Regions from separate parts of the Moritella sp. F3 genome, predicted to be linked through region 2. Evidence: predicted binding sites of a transcription regulator. Region 2 holds the regulator's gene; each other region holds the start of a gene.

Region 1 (5,420 bases), on a different contig from region 2:
TTGCTCATCGCGTGGTAGCGCTGTCTGCTTAAACATATTACCTAAGATAAATACCAGTAGCGTCAGTGCCGTAATACTCATGAATGAGAATAATGCTGCACTGCCAAATATGTTCATCGCAATAGAGGCGAGATTGGGACCGAGAATACTACCCAGTGCATAAATCAGTAGTAAGGATCCCATTGCCGCTAAAATCTGTTCTCGCAATACTTTATCAAACGTTTCTGACATGCTCATTGGATAGAGGCAAGCGGTTAAGCCCATGACAACTGCAATGACTAATAAGGTGAGGTTAAATTGTGACGAATTAATTAACTGTGGCACTACTAGTGATAATGCTGCGATGGTTAATACCATGGCGATCATGGTTTTACGACGGTCGAAGCGGTCTGATAAATACGCGATTGGATATTGAAAAACAATAGCACCAAAAATAGATGCGCCCATAAAAATGGATAAGCTGAAACCTTGAATACCGTTGTCATTGGCAAAAATAGGCAGCATATTAACTAAACCCGCATAGAGAAAACCGCCGTAAAAACAACAGATAACTCCAAGTGGCGATAGTTTAATGATGGTCATTAAGGACATGGACTGACTGTCTTCAATCTGTGGCCCCAGTTGCTTGCTGATCACGATAGGGGTGATAGAAAGGCTAAATAAAATACCTGAGATAACAAACAGAGTCACATCGGTGATTGGCGCAACGTTTAATAAGAACTGCCCAGAAAACAGTGCCGACATGATCACCATTTGGTTAATTGATAATACTCGTCCACGGCTTTCTTCTGTGGCACTGTGACTTAACCAGCTATCGAGCGTGGCATTGGCGCAGGCCATGCAAAATCCGGTTAGCATCCGCATTGCTGCAAGCATTAACGGCTCAGGATATAAACCAGACAATAAGATGGCGACCGAGGTTAAGCTACCGCACATCGCAAATATACGGATATGACCAACTCGTTGTAATAATTTACGGCTATAAATCGCACCCAGTAGAAAACCCACAGATAGCATAGATAAGATGATACCGATGTTATCGACGCTGATACCGTCATTTTGCATGCGCACAGGCAATAAAATATTACTCAGACCGTAACCTAACATGAGTAAAAATCCACTGACGAGTAGTAAGATAAAAGGTTTAAGGGTTGCGGTCACAAGCGTATTCTCTTCTTTATTTAGTCTAAAATGGTTAATTCGTTATTCAGTTAGGCTTTATAACATATATTCAACAAATCATGATATCTGATCACACATTTGTATAAATATAGCCGCATATAAAGATATTTCGTCAGCGATTGGATTATGGTTGATTAATGAATGGATAAGCTTATTTGTATGCCATTTTCACATTTCTAAAAATGCTGTACACTTAACCAGTCTTACACTACTTTTTCTGGTTAATTTTGTCTGCTACATATCTGGGTTTTTTATTATCGCGCCATAGCCGTGATCGTAATGGTAACAACGAATTAAGTTACTGGTTAGCATCTGAAATGGGTGCGGTTAAACTGATCCCGGCAACCCAGCCGCTGGTGATGTTCATTCCTCAAGATCAACTGACCACTGCATTAGCGTGCTTAAGTGAGCTTAATCCACGCTTTAATTATAAAAATTTGCAGTTGCGTAGCTTTGATTTAGAGTTGATGAGCGCCTTTTATTTCCAGACGTCCCATGACTATCATCGCGCCCAAGAATTATTAAGACGTAAGCTGGTTACGGTATTAGAGGCGGATATTCGTCCAGCTGAACGTTACCTGATGGAGCGTTTCGTTAAAGGGGCTGTCGAATTTACTGGTACGCCAGTACAGCGCAAAGGCTATGTTGAGTTTCAACAAGCACAACTTAAACCTGCTGAATTGCCAGATAACTTAGTCGACAAAATTAAACAGATCTCACTGGATATCGAGTGTTCAGAACACGGTGAGCTTTACTCAATTGGTTTGTATTCATTAAGCCCTGCCTATTGCCCTGACGGTAAGCCTTTTAAACGGGTTTACATGATAGGCGAGCAGCTTGATAAAGATCTCGTTCAGGCACAAATAAAAGCGAATAAAAATTTAGCGCAAGCTCCTGATGATGAGCCGTTGATCCACTGGGTTGCTGACGAGAAAAGCTTGTTATTGGCACTGCAAGCATTCGTGATCAGCTACGATCCTGACATCTTTATTGGTTGGAACGTGATTAACTTTGATTTTCGGTTATTGGCTGTGCGCGCCACATTCCATAATCTTAAATTATCGCTAGGGCGTGGTGGTCAAAACCTGCATTGGCGTGATGGCCGCACACCGCAGCAGCCAGGTTTTTTAACCTTACATGGGCGCGTAGTGGTTGATGGCATTGATAGTTTAAAAACCGCCACTTATAGTTTCCCAAGCTTTAGTTTAGAAAATGTAGCACAAGAGGTCCTTGGTGTGGGTAAGGATACCGAAGACGTTGATAACCGCATGGAACAGATCAATCACGATTTTCACTTCAACAAACAGAAGTTAGCTAAGTATAACCTGCAAGATTGCGTCTTAGTGTGGGATATCTTTGTTAAAACGCGCTTGTTAGATTTCTTGTTATTACGTTCGCAATTAACTGGATTGGAATTAGATCGTAACGGTGGCTCTGTATTAGCATTTACGAATGTATATTTACCTAAGTTACATCGTGCGGGTTATGTTGCGCCAAACTTACGTGAGAGCGGAATAACAGCGAGTCCCGGTGGTTATGTCATGGATTCCTTTCCAGGCTTGTATGATCACGTGATAGTGCTGGATTTTAAGAGCCTGTACCCGTCGATTATTCGCACCTTTAAAATTGATCCGGTGGGCTTATTAGAAGGTGTGCAAAACCCAACAGAGGCGATCCCCGGGTTCCGTGGTGGCTTGTTTGATCGGGATAAACATTACCTGCCCGATATTATTACCGAACTGTGGTCACAGCGTGATCAAGCCAAGGTCGATAAAGATGCCGCACGTTCGCAAGCCATTAAGATCTTAATGAATTCGTTTTATGGCGTATTGGGATCTGGCGGCTGTCGTTTTTATGATACGCGTTTAGCATCTTCGATCACCATGCGCGGCCAAGAGATCATGCAGACAACTGCTGGCTGGATTGAAGCTAAAGGTTATAAGGTGATCTACGGTGATACTGATTCGACGTTTGTATTACTTGATAGCTCGAAATTTACTGATGGCGAGGGACATGACGAGCGAAGTGTGCAGGCGGATCGTATGGGCGCAGAATTATCAGAATATATTAACGCGCAATGGCAACGACACTTACGTGAAGACTACGACATTGATTGTTTCTTAGATATCGAATACGAAGTGCATTATCACAAGTTTTTAATGCCAACGATTCGTGGCCTAGATAAAGGCAGTAAAAAACGTTATGCCGGTTTAGTGAATACCAAAGACGGTGAGAAGCTGATCTTCAAAGGCTTGGAAACCGTGCGTACCGATTGGACCGATCTGGCGAAGATGTTCCAAATGGAGTTATACCATCGGGTATTCCATGGTTTGGCTGTTGAAGATTATGTACTGGAAATTGTCGAGAAGACCTTAGCAGGAGAGTTTAATGATAAGCTCGTTTATCGTAAACGCTTGCGCCAAGAATTGGCCTTATATGTGAAGAATGTGCCACCACATGTAAAAGCAGCACGTGCAGCGGATGAGAAAAATCGCCAATTAGGTCAGCCTCTGCGTTATCAACACAAAGCTTGGATCAGTTATGTGCTCACCTTGAGTGGCCCTGAAGCGGTTGAGCACCAACATTCGGTCTTGGATTTCGAGCATTATATTGAAAAACAATTGAAGCCGATTGCTGATGGTATCTTGCCATTTATCGGCTTGAGCTTTGATTTGATAACCGATCAACAAATGGGACTATTTTAATCATCGTGTTAATAACAGCTTTAATAATCGTTTTAATCGTAGCATTAACTGTATTCAACTTTAGTTGCGATTAAAACAATCCTCCTGACAATACTTTACCTGCATTTGTGAAACCTATCCTGACAACGCTAGCCAAACTGGTTTATCTTAATCAGTTACACATTTATCGCCTGTTGTCGCTATCATCACTTATAACAGCCTACTCGTTTGGCGCGTTATAAATAGTCGCTAATTGCTTTGACATTATGTCAGCGATTTTAGGCTGAGCGATACGGTTTGGGTGGATCCCATCGTTTTGCATTAAGCTTGGATCTATTGCGATCTGCTCCATGAAAAATGGCAGTACCGTAATGTCTTTTTCACTGCCAACTTGAGCAAATACATCAGTGAACATTTTACTGTAGCGTGGGCCATAATTAGGTGGAATACGAATATTCATGACATAGACTGGGATATTCTTTGCGTGGGCTAAATCAACCATTTTTTCTAGATTGCTTTTGATTAACGTAGGTGGAAAACCACGTAAGCCGTCATTACCGCCGAGTTCAATGATGAGCGTATCAATAGACTGTTTAGCCAAAATGCCAGGTAAGCGAGATAGACCGCCAGCGGTAGTCTCGCCACTGATACTGGCATTGATGATGTTATACGGGGCATTTTTCTCGGATAACTGCTGATTAAGCAGGGTTACCCAGCCTTCACTTTGTGTCATTCCGTAACTCGCGCTGAGGCTGTCACCCAATAACAAAATTTTATGATTAGCTGTAGCATGTGCTGCAGGTAACAAGATAACCATCAATAATAATACTTTAAAGGCATTTTTAAACATGAAGCTACATTCCGACGTTATATTAAAAGTAAGTGCCTTAACTAAATCAGTTAAAACAGAGGCTAAGACCTTGGATATTTTACATCCGATGGACTTAGCGGTAACCGCTGGTGACTCATTAGCGATTGTTGGTGCGTCTGGTTCAGGTAAGTCTACCCTATTGTCTATTATAGCGGGATTAGATTTACCTTCGAGCGGCGAAGTTTTTCTTAAAAACCAGCCATTGCACCAATTTAATGAAGAGCAACGTAGTGCTGTTCGCGCTCAACATGTTGGGTTTATCTTTCAGCAATTCTTATTGATCAACAGTTTAACTGCGTTGGAAAATATCATGTTACCGGCTGAGTTAGCGGGTATGGATAATCCTGAACAACTGGCACGTGAATTATTAGCTAAGGTTGATTTAGCCGATAGAGCGGAGCATTTCCCTTCACAACTCTCCGGTGGTGAGCAACAGCGTGTGGCAATTGCTCGCGCCTTCATTTCTAAACCCGCTATTTTATTTGCAGATGAACCGACAGGCAACTTAGATACTAAAACGGGCTCACACATTGCCGATCTTTTGTTTGAAATTAATAAACAACAAGGCACTACCTTGATATTGGTGACGCACGATCCGAAATTAGCCGCGCGTTGTCAGCGTCAAGTAACGATGGAAAGCGGTCAGTTAACAGAAAATAGCCAGTTAGCAAAAAGCAGTGTGC
Region 2 (5,420 bases):
CTAAGCTATCTTCACGTACGGTGAATTTTTTCAGTGATATTGCTTGATCTAGAATTTCTTCTGCACTATTTTCTGGCAAGGTACTGAATTCACTATAAGGGTTATTGCGTAATAGTTTTAGGTAGCTATCAATTTGCTGTACTAAAATTTCTCGGCTTAAGGCCTTATGTGGTGCAGCGTGTAAAATGAGTGCACAGATAGTTAATGAGTTCACCGCGGCTGCACTATTGATATTTACCATGACTTTATTGGCAAGATCACGAGTGGTTTGCTGTAACCATTGCGGTTGCTCTTCGACAGGCATATTCATGTCATCGCGCCAGTTTTCAACGTGTTTATTTAAATATTGATTCAGGTTGATTGGTTCACCAAAGTTTACAAATGCTTGGCCGTAATTTTTCAATTTTTTAGCGATACCAAATACCTGGAACATACTTTCTTTTTTCTTATTGGCACCAGACAATTCTTTTACATAGGTGCTTACTTCCATCACATGATCGTAGCCTAGATATACAGGCACTAAGGTGATTGGTCGGTTTTGCTCTCTTAACATCGCTTGTAGCGTCATGTTAAGCATACCTGTTTTCGGTGGTAATAAACGTCCTGTACGGCTACGCCCACCTTCGGTAAAGAATTCAACCGAATAACCTTTCGAGAATAGCAAACTTAAGTACTCTCTAAAAATGGTCGCGTAAAGTTTGTTGCCTTTAAATGTACGACGCAAGAAGAATGCACCACCACGGCGGAACATAGGCCCAGCAGGGAAGAAGTTAAGATTAATACCGGCAGCAATGTGCGGTGGAATCAAACCTTCATTATAAATCACATAAGAAATAAGTAAGTAATCCATGTGGCTACGATGACAAGGCATGAATACAATTTCATGGCCATCGGCTGCAAGTTTACGCACTTGTTCGGCATTGTTTACTTTGATACCGCTGTATATTTTATTCCATAACCAGCTCATGAAATTACTGGTGTTTTTGACGAGTTTATACGAGAAGTCACTGGCAATTTCATCGATATAATCGTTGGCGCGTTTTTCAGCTTTTTGTGCTGAAATGTTATGTTCCGCTATCTCAACTTGAATCGCTTTTTTTACTTCTGGATTACGTAATAGTTGTTCAAACAATTGGTAACGATTTGGTAGTTTAGGACCCGACGCCGCTAACTTTTGACGACTAAAATGGATCTTCGCAACACGAATTAATTTTTGTGCGAGTTTCTCGTCACTACCGTGTTGATCAGCCATGAAACGCAGTGACACAGGATTATTAAAGCGAACTAAGTTGTCTTTACGGTTCAGTCCGACGATTAACGTTTTGCGCAAGCGGCTTGGTGAAATACTGTTAGCTAATGATAGCAGTGGCACTTGGCCTTCTTTTCCTGGTGCACGGCCCCAAAATAATGCTACTGGCATCAATTGAATGTCGAGGACTTTATCATCTTTGTGTAAACGTAATAATTGTTGGAATTCATCAAAAAATACGTCGGTATTTTTGGTCTTGCCAAACAGTGGGGCTGGATTATCTAAGCAAACGTGGCTAGGAATAATTACACCGTTAACTTTGATTGGTGTGAGCGGATCGGGCAGGCCTAGTTCTTTACAGGCGCGTTGTAATGCGACGAGATCCGTCATCGATTTAGTTTTCAAAGCATAAACAATAGGACGCGTTAAATCTAACTTTAACGCATCAACTGGGTTATCTGGTACGTACTGAGATTTAACTAAGCCGTTAACGAAACTTCGACTTAACATTGACGGTGTTTGTTGCATAATGGTTATCATTCTGTTATTTAAAGTGCGAGAGTGCTTACTCCAATAATATCAGATACGTGGCTATAAATCTGTGTTTAAGCACCAGCAAGCGGTTAATTCATTATTATTTTGATATACCGACTGCTTATATTGCAAACTTGATTATACTGTATATAATTACAAGAAACTGTATATAAAACCAGTTAGGGTTCATAATGAAAGCATTGACACAAAGACAAGCAGAAGTATTTGAATTAGTTAAGCAGCATATTAAAAATACCGGCATGCCGCCAACCCGAGCTGAGATTGCGAAGGAACTTGGTTTTCGTTCGCCGAATGCTGCCGAAGAACATTTAAAAGCATTAGCCCGAAAAGGCCACATTGAAATTTTAGCGGGTACCTCTCGCGGTATTCGTTTGTTGGTTAATGCTGAAGAAGCCAGTAATGAGAGTGGATTACCTTTGATCGGTCAGGTTGCCGCTGGTGAGCCAATTTTAGCGCAAGAACATATTGAGGCGCATTATAATGTTGACCCATCAATGTTCACGCCAAACGCTGATTTTTTATTGCGTGTTCGCGGCGAGAGTATGCGCAACATTGGTATTATGGATGGCGATTTATTAGCGGTACATAAAACTAAAAACATCAGTAAAGGCCAAGTTGTTGTGGCACGCGTTGACGATGAAGTAACCGTGAAACGTTTTGAACAACAAGGCTGTGAAATTTTACTGCATCCTGAAAATGATGAAATGAGCACGATACGTGTTGATTTAAACTTCCAAAGCTTTGATATTGAAGGTGTTGCTGTGGGTATTATTCGTAATACTGATTGGATGTAATCACGCTTTACCTTGGTTGTTTTGAGGATAGATAGTTAATAATCTTATGACTATCTATCTTTTTATTTTGTATTTTCCGCCGTCTATTCTTGTTCTCTCATCTTGTAAACGACTTTAAATGTTGTCTTCACATCACAGTTCTCTCTATCGTCCACTTATTTATAAAATCCTTTCCTATACTCAACACGAGTTATATTAATAATTTATTTTTTAATACGTTTGTGTAAATACAGGATTAATTTATGGAACAAGCCCCCATCACCATGGAACTCGGTGAAAAGATCGATATCTCCGCGATCTCGAGCCTTAAAGCCACGCTTGATTCGTTGCCTATTAATACCGAACCTCAACTTTTCGATGCACGTTACATCACGCATATAGACAGTGCATCTTGCCAACTTTTTTATGCTTATGCTCAACACTTAGCATTACATAATACGACACTGGTGTTTTTATCTCCGTCGGATAAATTTATGACGGTGGTAAAAGCGTTAGGATTTGAAACGGATTTTAATTACGCATCAATGTGAGGCACTCTAATGAAACGAATATTAGCTGTAGATGATTCGGTATCCATTCGTGAAATGGTCTTATTCACTTTAAAACAAGCAGGTTATCAGGTCGACTCGGCCGTCGATGGGGTTGATGGCTTAGCCAAAGCCAAGACTGGCCATTTCGATCTTATTATTTCAGATATTAATATGCCACGTATGGATGGTATTAGCTTAATTAGTCAATTACGTAATGAAAGTGCTTATAAATTTACGCCGATTCTGATGTTAACCACAGAATCTGGTGCGGATAAAAAAATGGCCGGTAAATCTGCTGGCGCAACTGGCTGGATCGTAAAACCTTTTAACCCAGAAAAACTCATTGCTACCGTACAAAAAGTATTGAGGTGAGCATGGATATCGATCTTAAGCAGTTTCAACAAGTGTTTATTGAAGAATGCCGAGAAGGCTTGGAGGTAATGGAATCCGAGTTACTCAAGCTCACTCCGGGTAACGTTGATAGTGAAGTTATTAATACCATTTTTCGGGTCGCGCATTCGATTAAGGGGGGCGCTGGTACATTCGGTTTTAATCAATTAACCGAATTCACGCACGTTGCTGAAACACTGCTTGATGATTTACGTGCAGAAAAAATAACGCTTATTGATGGACACATTAATCTTTTTTTACAAACAAAAGATTGTTTAAGTGCCTGGATCCAACTGTTAGCGGAAGACTCGCAATCAATCCCAGAGGCGGCCGAAAGCCTCAAGCAACAATATAACCAATTTTTACAGCTTGATACGAATCAAAACACATTAGCGGTTGAGGATGATTTTGTTATTAAAGGAAATCCATCAGCGTTTAATGAATACGATGATAATACTTGGTTAATCCACTTTATTCCCGGTCAGGATATTTTAAAACAAGGTAATGAACCGCGATTAATTTTTGCGGAATTAGCTGAGATGGGAGAGCTTAAAGTAACACCTCAATGTAAAAATATTCCGACATGGAAAAATGTAGAACCTGAGGATATCTATGTAAGTTGGGAACTTGAGTTAGTCAGTTCGGTGAGTGAGGCGCAAATAAAAGAAGCATTTGAATGGGTGGAAGATGACTCTACGATAACGATCAATCGCTCTACTGCGTCAGATGAATCAGCAGACAATAAAATAGTAATAGTGAGTGATAAATTAAGTGAATCACCAGCCTCTGCAGCTGTTACGAAAAATATTGCTGCGCCTAAATCGGCAGAAACAAATTCAATCCGGGTATCAATCGATAAAGTGGATGCGTTAATCAATATGGTTGGTGAACTGGTGATCACACAAGCCATGTTAGGTGAGCTTGGGCAAAACTTTTCAGCTGAAAGATTACCGGCATTAAAAAAAGGTCTTGATCAGTTATCGCAACATACTCGAGAAATGCAAGACAGTGTGATGAAAATTAGGATGCTACCAATCCAATTTGCTTTTAATCGTATACCAAGAATGGTCAGAGATTTAAGTGAACAACTCGGTAAAAATGTATTACTGAGAATGCATGGAGAGGAAACTGAGCTGGATAAAATTATGCTTGAGAAACTCTCCGATCCAATTGTACACCTGGTTCGTAATGCTTTGGACCATGGTATTGAAACGATTGCAGAGCGAAAGTTAGCGGGTAAAAGTGACGTCGCTTACCTTGATATAACCGCTTTTCATCAAGGTGGTGAGATCATTGTTGAGATCCGTGATGATGGCCGTGGGTTAAACCGCACGAAGATCCACGCAAAGGCGATTGAGAAAGGCATTGTTAATAAGGACTTAACTTACAGTGATAATCAGATTGATGAACTTATTTTTGCACCCGGCTTTTCAACTGTCGAGGAGGTAAGTGACATCTCTGGCCGTGGTGTTGGTATGGATGTTGTGAAACGTAATATTGAATCACTCGGTGGCGGCATTAAGATTGAATCTACAACGGGTATAGGCAGTTGTTTTTCAATTCGCTTACCTTTAACGCTTTCTATTATGGATGGTCAGTTGGTAAAAATTGGCAGTAAAACTTATATCTTACCTATCATGTCAATTATTGAATCCTTGCAGTTAAAAACAGGTATGGTCACCAAGTTGGCCGATGATACCGAGGTATTTAAACTGCGTGATGAATTCATTCCTATTATTCGCCTTTATCAAGTACTGAATCATGATTCGAGCCTTGAGCATATTACTGATGGCTTATTAGTGGTTGTTGAAAGTGGCAATAATAAATATGGCCTATTAGTCGATGATTTAGCGGCGCAGCAGCAGGTCGTTATAAAAAACCTCGAAGATAACTTTATGAAAG
Region 3 (5,420 bases), on a different contig from region 2:
TTCACCTTTATTTACTTGGCCGTTATAAGTACGCCATAACTCAGGACGTTGGTTTTTCGGATCCCAGCGATGATTCTTATCACGGAATGAATATACACGCTCTTTCGCACGTGATTTTTCTTCATCACGTCGTGCACCACCAAATGCAGCATCAAAACCATATTTATCTAAGGCCTGCTTCAGACCTTGGGTTTTCATGATATCGGTATGCTTTGAACTGCCGTGATCAAATGGGCTACAACCCATCGCGATCCCTTCAGGGTTTTGGTGTACTAACAGATCAAAACCGTATTTTTTTACAGTCTTGTCACGAAATTCAATCATTTCGCGAAACTTCCAGTTAGTATCAACATGCAATAATGGAAACGGGATCTTACCAGGGTAAAAAGCCTTACGAGCAAGGTGTAGCATCACTGATGAGTCTTTACCGATTGAATACATCATTACCGGATTATCAAACTCTGCAGCTACTTCCCTGATTATGTGGATACTTTCAGCTTCCAGCTGTTTAAGGTGGGTCAACCTCTGTTGATTCATCTTCTACTCCATCAGACCAAATTGGATAATTTCATATCGTTTGGATCAATATAGCCCCTTTACTTATAACCGACAAAGAACATAAGCTGATTTTTTATAACTTTTAGGAATATAGGCGGTATTGAGGAGGATTATAGAAAGATAAACAATATTATTGATTGGTATAAATTAAATACTAAAACAGCAGGTTATATTGCTCACTATCCTTATCGCCAGCCAGACCAACGTATAAACCAATTAAGCGAATACCACGCTGATCTTGTTTTGTCATTGCCTGCGTGAATAGGTCTGCAAATAGGTGGTCATCTAATGTTGTAATACTTTGTTCAGTCGTTGTAGAAACAAAATCATTAAATTTAAGTTTAACGCCCTGCTTGGTAATTCGCATATCAGGATCCGCTTTTTGTAAGCGTTGTAATAAGGTTTGATATAGCTGGGGAAACAATGCCATACACTGTTCTAATGTGAGGATATCTTCGGGTAATGTAATTTCAACGCCCACGGATTTGCGATGTTGCTCATTACAAACAGGGCGGTTATCAATGCCCTGACAGCGCTCTAATAAGCTATGACCTAATTTCCCAAAGCTCTCAATAATATCTTCAGCAGGAAATTTAAGTACATCCGCACAAGTATACAAACCAACGCGATTTAATTTTTGCCAAGTCACCTTACCCACGCCAGGAATTTTATTTAATGGTAGGTCGGCAACAAAAGATTTAACTTGCGAAGGCGTAATAACAAATAACCCATTTGGCTTATTGATATCGGATGCCACTTTAGCCAAAAATTTAACCGGTGCCACACCCGCAGACGCAGTAAGCGCTAACTCAGATTCAATACTTTTACGAATATCTTCCGCTATCAACGTCGCACTGCCAGAGAATAATTCACAGTCCGTCACATCTAAAAAGGCTTCATCTAATGATAGTGGTTCAATCAAATCTGTATAACGAGAAAATATTTCATGGATCTGAGCTGAGACTTCTCGATATACCTGCATACGTGAAGGCACTAGCGTTAAGTCAGGGCAGAGCTGCATGGCTTTATACGAAGACATCGCAGAACGCACGCCATACTGACGGGCAATATAATTACACGTTGCAATGACCCCACGGCGGTCACTCATGCCACCAATCGCGATAGGGATATCTTTATATGCAGGATTGTCACGCACTTCGACATTGGCAAAGTAGGCGTCCATATCGATATGAATTATTTTTTTCATGACCTTCACTAAGCGTTAATCAACATAAGTAGCACTGTATAAAATACCAGTCAATTATAAATACATTTAGGCCAGAGGACAAATAATTAAATAAGAAAAGAGTAGGAAATAAGAAGATTCAGTAATTGGGGAATGGAGGTAAAAGAACAGAAAATAATAGTAAACAAGGTGCAGATGCACCTTGTTTAATTTTAATCAATAATGCCGATAGGGCTAATTAAAATACATAACCGATACTAACCATGTATACCAATGGATCGATGTCAGTTTTAATTTTAACATCATCAGCACCGTGCTTAAATGTCACATCAGTACTAATATCCGCATACATCACGGATGCATTCACTAACCACTTATCATTAATTTTATAGTCCACGCCAACTTGTGCAGCTAGACCAATAGAGTTACTCATATCTAAGTCGCTAAGGCCGTTCCCTATACCCGTACCTGTATCATTAAATTCAGTATCAAAGAATACAGTAAAGTTAACACCTGCGCCTACATAAGGACGGAATTTAGAGCCTGAATCACCAAAGTAATACTGCGCTAATAATGTCGGAGGTAATTGGCTTGCTTCAGCAATAACACCAATACCTTCTAAAGATATTTCATGGGTAAATGGGCTCGCCGCAACTAACTCAATACCGATATTATCCGTCGCCATATAAGTAAAATTAAGACCTAGCTGTACATTATCATCTACTTGGAACTCGCCAGCACCTAATACATCACCACTTGATTCATTCGGCGCAACCATCAACGCACCCGCACGAACAATAATATCACCTTGTTGATGAGCAAAAGCAGGGGCTGCAAGCGTTGCTGATAATAAAGAGGCAGTGATTAATCCAGATAATATTTTCTTGTTCATGTAGAGCTCCAGCAATAGGGTATGTTTATCATTTCAAATACAGTTTGATTACACTTGATGTTCTTGGACACCATTTGGTAACAAACAATTAACTTAGGTGTACTTTGCCATATACACGAAACACCATATTGATATAGATCAACCACACCACAAGTACTCACTATTGAGTACAAATAAATGGAACTATTATTTTAACATTGAAATATAAGGATTAATTTTTACCTTTATCATGACCTTTAACGGCCTGTACTGCAGGAGCATTCGTTATAGGTTTCAGAATGTGTCCACCTTTTAAGCCTTTTACTGTCCCTATTGCAGCAATAATCCAGGCACAAATCAGCGCAGAAAACAGTATAATCGCAGCCCATTGAAACACCGGTAGACCTGTGTGTAATGCGAGTTGAGTTGTGCCAGTAACACAAGTACCTACGGGGAATGTGAAAGCCCACCACGTCAATGCAAAAGGCATTTTTCGACGCATTGCACGGAGCGTCAGTAAGCCCGCAAGGCATGACCAAAATAGTGCAAAACCCCAAACAGGTACACCATAAAGTATCGCCATGGTATTTAAACTATTCCCTATCGCGGAGTCAACGACAGTCAACGCAACAGTCCCTAAGGCGCCAATAGCAGTGATCGATTGACCCAGCGGTCCTAACACAATCCACAATGTTGGTACCCTCGCACCACCAGAGCTTCCAGAGTGAGTTAGGCGATTCCAGATAAGGGTAATAATGATCATTGCGGCGATCAAGCTAACGCCAAACATGGCATAGCAGGCATACAGCATTGTTTGCTGTAATACGATACCTTCGGCATGCGGAATAAGCATAGCGCCGATAGTGGCAGATACCATCGGCGGCACAACCGGCATTAACCATCCACCAAAAGCAGCGTGACGGTTAACTTCATAATGAGTAAACAAACGAAAAGGAATGATAACAGCACTGAGTAAACCACCGAAAGTACCGAGCAACCACAGAGTCCAAGCAATTGTTAGTGCCGTTTCAGTGGCAAAGATATGGTTACCCATCAATATAGTGCCACCTGCGATTGTCAGTAACGCCATTGGCGGCGCGCCAAAGAATTGAGCCATAACAGGATCGTTAAATTGTCGCTTAATAACCTCGGGACGCATGATCGTCTGCATGATCTTAATCGCGAGCATAATGATTAATAGCGTTGCCGCTAATAACCAGACAACTAAAGCAAAGTCTGTAAGATAAATACCAATCAAAGGTAAGCTCACCGCAGCATTAGCGATAATCCCAGTCCCCATGACTGAAGCAAACCAATTAGGGCCAATCTCTTTGCTAAATTTAGGTTCAGTTATAACGTTCATTAACGCCTCCAAGCTTCATATTATTATTGCTATTGATTAAACGAATTCAAGGATTATATCGCGATAAGATAGCAGATAGTGAGAGCGCAAACTTTAGCGAATCGATAACATAAATCATAGTAAATAAAATAAAGAGTAGAATATCGAGGAGGGTTTACCATTGTAAAAACGAGTGTTGAACGTGTAAAAAGTAGTATAGAAGGAGGGAGCAATAAGGTCGGGTTTAAAAAAGCTATAAAGCACGTCCTGCACTTTATAGCTAGATGCTTGGCGTAAACTAGATGATACGATTTTCGTTTAACATCTTCTGTTTAGCTTCTTCTTTTGCCATTTTAGCTTTGCGTTTATCGCATGGATCGGGGCAATCACACGCCTTTTCCATACCTAAACCACTAATACCACCACAGCTGCCTGTGATAGATTTTTTTTGCACAATATAGCCGATAGACATACCAGCAATAACTAACGCAAAAATAACAAATGTTGCAGCAAAATAAGCCATATTAGCCTCTATTTTAAATAAGGTTCGAACTGTTTGGTATACACTTCATTATAACCTGAATCTGACTTCGAGATCATCAATACAGCTAAACCTTGCTGCTTGGCAAACTCAAGACCGTCTTTTTCACCCATGACCATTAACGCTGTCGCAAGTGCATCTGCCGTCATTGACGAAGTGTGAATGACTGTCACAGAAACCAGTTTGTGTTTAATTGGTTTACCGCTTACAGGGTCAATAGTATGCGCAAAACGCTCACCATTAAGCTCGTAATAATTACGGTAATCACCTGATGTCGCAATTGCATTGTTACCAACCGCAATCACTTCTTGCACACTTTGATTGTCACTAGTCGGTTTCTCAACCGCAACCTGCCAATCAATACCGCGCGCATTAACACCATTTATACGCAGTTCACCGCCCACTTCGACCAGGTAATTTTCAACACCTAATGAAGCAAAGTAGTCAGCGATAACATCAACGCCATAACCTTTCGCAATCGAAGACAAATCAACATACAAACCATCAATGTCTTTGCTTAACGTTGTTTCTGTAGCCGCTAAATGCTGAATACCAATACGTTGCTTAACAGTATCTAACTGTTGCTGTGATGGTATTTTTTCTGGTTTATTATCTGGGCCAAATCCCCACAGATTAACCAAAGGACCAACGGTTACATCTAATGCACCATTCGTCAATTTATTCAAACGAAGAGCTTCTAACACTACTTTTGCTGTATCACGAGATACTTCAAAACCAGTAACAGCAACGCTTTGATTAAAGCGTGATAACTCTGAATTAGGACGATAAGTCGACATCTGGTCGTTCACTAATTCTAAACGTCTATCAATCTCAATTTGGATATCTTGCTTATCTTGTTCAGACAGTGGGAAACCCACGACTTTCATGTGATAAGTAGTACCCATAGTAGGACCAGAAAACA

Evidence for each region. The regulator LexA, encoded in region 2, represses DNA repair genes until DNA is damaged. The targets are predictions, from matches to a motif close to TACTGTATNNNNATACAGTA.
Region 1: a site for LexA is predicted at 1,366-1,385, ahead of JFU56_RS04120 (DNA polymerase II). Genes of this name have one in related genera too.
Region 3: a site for LexA is predicted at 1,798-1,817, ahead of dinB (DNA polymerase IV). Genes of this name have one in related genera too.

Annotation. Positions count from the first base shown of each region.
Region 1 covers NZ_BLRL01000002.1:218,858-224,277, reverse strand. Annotated here, with positions in the region: gene JFU56_RS04125 (MFS transporter) at 1-1,161, opposite strand, end outside; gene JFU56_RS04120 (DNA polymerase II) at 1,410-3,887, shown strand; gene JFU56_RS04115 (arylesterase) at 4,087-4,716, opposite strand; gene JFU56_RS04110 (ABC transporter ATP-binding protein) at 4,715-5,420, shown strand, end outside.
Region 2 covers NZ_BLRL01000013.1:110,654-116,073, forward strand. Annotated here, with positions in the region: gene plsB (glycerol-3-phosphate 1-O-acyltransferase PlsB) at 1-1,777, opposite strand, end outside; gene lexA (transcriptional repressor LexA) at 1,975-2,598, shown strand; gene JFU56_RS18185 (STAS domain-containing protein) at 2,841-3,128, shown strand; gene JFU56_RS18190 (response regulator) at 3,138-3,500, shown strand; gene JFU56_RS18195 (chemotaxis protein CheA) at 3,503-5,420, shown strand, end outside.
Region 3 covers NZ_BLRL01000011.1:10,640-16,059, forward strand. Annotated here, with positions in the region: gene cysD (sulfate adenylyltransferase subunit CysD) at 1-537, opposite strand, end outside; gene dinB (DNA polymerase IV) at 713-1,765, opposite strand; gene ompW (outer membrane protein OmpW) at 1,983-2,636, opposite strand; gene JFU56_RS16475 (TDT family transporter) at 2,848-3,978, opposite strand; gene nqrM ((Na+)-NQR maturation NqrM) at 4,256-4,480, opposite strand; gene JFU56_RS16485 (FAD:protein FMN transferase) at 4,489-5,420, opposite strand, start outside.